2 regions of the Bacillus sp. SH7-1 genome follow, and region 1 is predicted to be linked to the other one. Evidence: predicted binding sites of a transcription regulator. Region 1 holds the regulator's gene; the other holds the start of a gene.

What was found. The regulator Rex, encoded in region 1, represses fermentation and respiration genes when NADH is low (regulators of the CRP and FNR family bind a similar motif). The targets are predictions, from matches to a motif close to TTGTGAAATATTTCACAA.
Region 2: a site for Rex is predicted at 1,843-1,860, ahead of DN390_RS01250 (DUF1641 domain-containing protein). Genes of this name have one in related genera too.

The regions. Positions count from the first base shown of each region.
Region 1 is NZ_QNUD01000031.1:10,063-13,270, forward strand. It holds gene DN390_RS22635 (CPBP family intramembrane glutamic endopeptidase) at 380-1,129, shown strand; gene DN390_RS22640 (YdiK family protein) at 1,126-1,317, shown strand; gene DN390_RS22645 (redox-sensing transcriptional repressor Rex) at 1,347-1,976, opposite strand; gene DN390_RS22650 (ABC-F family ATP-binding cassette domain-containing protein) at 2,164-3,208, shown strand, end outside.
Region 2 is NZ_QNUD01000003.1:67,869-71,076, forward strand. It holds gene DN390_RS01240 (MFS transporter) at 1-776, opposite strand, end outside; gene DN390_RS01245 (winged helix-turn-helix transcriptional regulator) at 1,150-1,494, shown strand; gene DN390_RS01250 (DUF1641 domain-containing protein) at 1,930-2,370, shown strand; gene DN390_RS01255 (NAD(P)/FAD-dependent oxidoreductase) at 2,415-3,208, shown strand, end outside.

The DNA of each region.
Region 1 (3,208 bases):
TTATGTAAATTTTATTTATTAGCACTCAGGTCACCCGAGTGCTAACACACTTATAATAATAAATAATCTCAATTTCTTTTGCAAGTAAAAAAATCATAATTTTTTCGCAAATTAAGCTATAAACTTTTCTATATAGAGTTCCTCTTCTTCTACCTTTACTATATGAATCGTTGTTTCCACTACTCGTATGTTACAATATGAAAGGACACCCTAAGTTGTTTTCGCTACACACACAACTTTCTCCTGTCTTCTATTATAATTTCAAACAAGGATTTACAAAAAAAACATAATGTAAGTAAAGTTTATATCGTAGGTAGCATCTTTACATGTTATCCTACCTTATCTCATACACTAGAGTTAGAAAGGATGGTTAAACCATTTGAAAAAACAATATTGGTGGGTTATCGTTACATACATTTTAATGCAGTTATCATCAATTGCTGGATTACCACTTCTCCTGAAAACTGGACTTTATGATAACAGGGGATTCACTAGGGAAGAGAAATTTCAACTCATAACTGGTCACTGGGCAATCATTAGCTTCTTTATTGCATTATGTATCGTACTTTGGTTACTTAGAACAGATATTCGCGACAGACATTTAGATACAAAGCGTTCTACTGTTCCAGCTACGATCGGTTGGATTTTTATCGGGTTCTTCTTAGCATTTTTCTCGCAAAGTATTGCTGGTATGATTGAAATGTATGTATTAGGTATTAAACCTGGATCTGAAAATACAGCAAGACTCATGGATATCGCAAGAACGACACCTTGGTTCCTTATCGTCATCTCTATAATAGGACCTATTTTGGAAGAAATCGTATTTAGAAAAATTTTATTTGGTACACTTTATAAGAAGTTTAACTTCTTTATTGCCGCTATCATTAGTTCCCTTGTATTTGCGGCGATTCATTTTGATTTTACTCACTTATTGGTATACACTGCTATGGGGCTCGTATTCGCCTTCTTATATGTAAAAACGAAGCGTATTATCGTTCCGATTGCAGCTCATGTTGCAATGAATACATTAGTTGCAATTGCTCAAGTTTTAGTGAGTAACGAACAAATTCAAGAAATGATTAAAGAAGCTGAAGAAATGCAAGGCTTTATCGGAGGATTTTTAGTATGAGAAACTCACCATTGTTCATGGCTGCATTGTACTTCCTTCTAGGATGTATCTTTACACGCTTCGCCATTACGAACGTAACAGATACAATTTGGAATATGTGGACAATACTATTTGCAGTTATGGCAACGATTGATTTTAATTTGGCACTTCGCCTTATCTTAGTTAAATTCACAAAGAAAAAACAATAATAAAACGCAGAGGTCGCTTCCTCTGCGTTTTATTGTGGATAATTTTTTAAAAAGTAAACAAGTGTTTGTAACTCCACTGCTAAATCAATATGATGAATTCTTATATTGTCTGACACATTTAAGCGTGCTGGTGTGAAATTCAAAATACCATGCACGTTTGTTTCTGCCAATCTATCGGCTACAGATTGCGCTACTGTAGCGGGTACTGTTAATATTGCCACTTGTATATCAGTTGATAAACGTTCTTCTAATTCATCTAAGTGATATACAGGAATGCCTCCGATTTCTGTTCCAACTTTCTCTTCACTAACATCAAACGCCATTTCAATTTTTGTATTATTGTTTTTCGTGAAATTATAATGTAAGAAAGCGGTCCCTAAATTACCTACTCCAATAAGCGCTACACGTGTTATATCATCTTGGTCGAGTGTTTCACGGAAAAATGATAATAAATAATTTACGTTATATCCATATCCTTTTTTCCCTAACGCTCCAAAGTATGAGAAATCTCTTCGAATTGTTGCGGAATCAACCTTTACCGCTTCACTTAATTCGGCAGATGAAACACGTTGCTTACCAGACAGAGATAAGTTTTGGATAAATCGATAGTATAGAGGCAATCTCTTAGCAGTGGCTTGTGGAATTTTCTGCTGCTCCATATAACCTCTCCTCTCTTCCTATCTTTATTCATATGCTTTAATCAAATACAGAAGTTTAGCACTTATTAAATTCCTTGTATAATAGAAAGAAGAAGTATTCTCTCTGTATTTTAAACTATACACTATTTTTAGTATGATTGAGAAATATAAACATGGCAAAGTTAAGAAATTATTTGAGGTGAAAACATTGATTTTATTACAAGTAAACGCGCTTTCGAAATTATACGGTGCAGAAACGATTCTTGCAAACATAAAATTGGAAGTTCAAACGAAAGATCGTATCGCATTAGTCGGACGAAATGGAGCCGGAAAATCTACATTATTAAAAATAATAGCTGGTGAGCTATCTCATGATGGTGGCGAAATTATAAAACCGAAAGATGTCTCAATCGGATATTTAGCCCAAAATACCGGGTTAGAAACGTCTTTAACAATTTGGGATGAAATGTTAACCGTCTTTACACACTTGCAGCAAATGGAGACAAAACTTCGAAGGCTAGAGCAAGAGATGGGAAAAGAAGAAAACTTTTCAAACGAGGCTACATATGAAAGATTATTAGCTGATTATGACCAATTACAATTAGATTATAAAGATCAAGGTGGCTATCAGTACGAAGCAGATATCCGTTCGATTTTAAGTGGTCTTGGCTTCCCAGTTGAAACGCACCAGACGACGATTTCTACATTAAGCGGTGGACAAAAAACACGATTAGCTCTCGGTAAATTATTATTAACGAAACCAGACCTACTTATTTTGGACGAGCCTACAAACCATTTAGACATCGAAACATTAACTTGGCTTGAACAATATTTACAAGGTTATCCTGGCGCAATACTAATCGTTTCCCATGACCGTTATTTCTTAGATAAACTTGTTACACAAGTATATGAAATTTCGAATAAAGAAAGTAGACGATTTGTTGGTAACTACAGTAAATATTTAGACTTAAAATCAGCACTATACGAGCAAGAAATGAAACGTTATGAAAAACAACAGGATGAAATCGCTAAGCTAGAGGACTTCGTTCAAAAAAATATAGCTCGTGCATCTACGACAAAACGTGCGCAAAGCCGCCGGAAACAATTAGACCGAATGGAATTATTAACAAGACCATTAGGTGACTCTAAGTCAGCTTCCTTCCACTTCGATATCGAAAAACAAAGTGGAAATGATGTTTTACAAGTAAAGGATGCAACCATCGGCTATGATAAGGATCCAATTATTGAACATG
Region 2 (3,208 bases), on a different contig from region 1:
GATAATTTTCCGCCGACCATATTCCCTATCGCAATTGCGATTCCATACACCAATAAAATGATAGTAACAGTACTTGCTTCAAATCCTGTTACTTCTTGTAATAGTGGTGATAAATACGTAAATGTTACGAATGTACCACCATATCCTAGTGCAGTAATAATGAAGACAAGTAACAGTCTTCCATTTTTAATTAGTTTGAATTGATCACGAAACGATACAGGTACACCATTTTTTAAATTAGATGGAACGAGTATGCTATTCGCGATAAAAGCAATAATTCCAATTACAACAATCGCCATAAATGACGCTCTCCAGCCAAATTGTTGACCGATAAACGTTCCAATTGGCACACCTGTAATAGTCGCAACTGTTAATCCAGTAAACATAATCGCAATGGCACTAGCACGTTTATTCTCTGGTACGATCGCAGCCGCGATTGTAGATCCAATTGACATAAACACACCATGTGCAAACGCAGCTACAATCCTTGCGATAATTAATATAGTGAAGCTTGTTGCTACTGCCGCAATACCATTACCAATAATGAAAATAACCATAATCCACATTAATAATGTCTTTCTCGACATACTAGCCGTTAACGCTGTTAAAACAGGAGCTCCTACCGCTGCCCCTAACGCATATAAGGAAACAGTTAAACCGGCTGTTGTAACCGAAACATTTAAATCTTTTGAAATGGATGGTAATAAACCGACACTAATAAACTCAGTTGTACCAATCCCAAACGCACTAATTGCTAGTGCTAATAAAGCAAGCATACTTCTTCGATTCGTCTGAACTTCGGAAGATGGTACTGTATATGAACTCAATTGAATTCCTCCTTATTACAAGAAATCCAATCATAATAGTGCGATAAAAAGGCCCTTTTATCTTCTAAAAAATATATTTAATCTCTACAAATGCTATTATGAATGGTTTCATTCTTTTTTTGAAGAACGCACTTTAAAGTACTATAGGCACCAAAAAGTAACATAGTCACTTTTAAGTACCGTACTACTCATTTGCCTCTTACATGTGCTATTATGAAACATATTTAACATGATAAAAAGTACGTACTTTAAAGTGCTATAGGTACTAAAAAGTAACATTTGTATGATTTAACTTATTTTACTCACAAAAGGAGGGTTTCATATGAAGAAATACAATATTCCTGTAGAGGCAACCTTAGAGGTTATCGGCGGCAAATGGAAGGTTGTTATCCTTTGTCACTTAACGAAAGGTACAAAGAGAACGAGTGAACTAAAACGTTCAATGCCTGGTATTACACAAAAAATGTTAACACAACAATTACGTGAATTAGAAGACGACGGCGTTATTCAAAGAAAAGTATACAACCAAGTCCCGCCGAAAGTAGAATATTCTCTTACTGATTACGGTTGGTCTTTAGAATCGATTCTTGATTCTCTTTGTTCTTGGGGCGAATGCCATCTTGAAAAGGAAGGTAACACATCGATGCTAATTGCGGAAGGTGAATAATAGGAAAAAGGAAAAAACGAACATGAATTTGTTCATTTTTTCCTTTTTTTCTTATTATATATGTACATTTCTAACTGAAACAAAATATTTTATACGCTTTCATACCTTGTCAGTACTACGTTATACACTCAATATCAAATAATTAGGAATCATTTTTATGTTAACATAGGTGTATATAGTATATAATATAGGATATATATTATATACACTTTCCGGTAACGGAGCTTTTCCATTATACGGACAAGCCATATATCGGACAGTTCATAAATAATAGGTAAGACGTTATGGTTTTAGATTTATGCTTGCAGCTTACTTGCTGTCATAAATTTAAAGGCATTTTATTGTGTTTTGTGAAACTTTGTATAAAGTTTCGTAACCGTTTACTATCTTACTTATAAAAAATAAGAGTATTGCTATCGTAAAGGAGAATTGGAGATGCCAGAAACTATGACTCAAACAAAGCCAGAACAAGAAACTGTACAAATTTCTGCTAGCCAAGGACAACTTGATGTACTTGATCAGTTGTTAAAACCTGAGGTACAAGAATCATTAACAACACTAGTGGAACAGCTTCCAAAATTAACTGAGCTTGTTAACATTTTAACTAAGTCTTATGACTTCGCTCAAACTGTTGCTACTGATGAAGTATTAAAAAGCGACACTGTTGGTGCAATCACAGAGCTTGTAGAACCTGTAAAAGATACAGTGAAAAGCATGGCTGCAACTGCAATCGAAGCGAAAGATCGTGCTGACGAAAGCAACGAAGTTATCGGCCTATTCGGTCTGTTAAAATTATTAAAAGACCCACAAGCACAAAAAATGTTCCGCTTTGTGAACGCATATCTTCAAATTAGTGCAGAACGTAACAATAAATAATTTAACTTATAACAACAATTAGTAAAGACGGGGGATATCATACTATGTCAAAACAAATTGTCATCTTAGGCGCTGGTTATGGCGGTCTTCTTGCCGCTTTAAACGTACGTAAATATTACAGCAAATCAGAAGCACAAGTTACAGTGATTAACCAATACCCAACACACCAAATCATCACTGAACTACACCGCCTTGCAGCTGGTAACGTGTCTGAGCAAGCAATTGCAATGCCACTTACAAAGCTTTTCAAAGGTAAAGATATCGATCTTAAAATCGCAACAGTTGAGTCATTCTCTGTTGATAGCAAAGAAATTAAATTAGCTGGTGGCACTACTTTATCTTACGATGCACTTGTAGTTGCTTTAGGAAGTAAAACTGCTTACTTCGGTATTCCAGGACTAGAAGAAAACAGCATGGTATTAAAATCTGCTGCTGATGCAAACAAAATCTACAAACACGTTGAAGACCGTATTCGTGAATACGCGAAAACGAAAAACGAAGCTGATGCTACAATCGTAATCGGTGGTGGCGGATTAACTGGTGTTGAGCTAGTTGGTGAGCTTGCTGACATTATGCCTAAACTTGCAAAAAGCCACGGCGTAAATCCAAAAGAAGTTAAACTTCTTCTTGTTGAAGCAGGTCCAAAAATCCTTCCAGTATTACCAGACCACTTAATCGAACGTGCAACTACTAGCCTAGAAGCACGCGGCGTTACATTCTTAACTGGTCTTCCTGTAACAAACGTTGCTGGCAATGAAATCGACTTAAAAGACGGTCAAAAACTTGTTGCTAACACATTCGTTTGGACAGGTGGCGTTCAAGGTAACCCATTAATCGG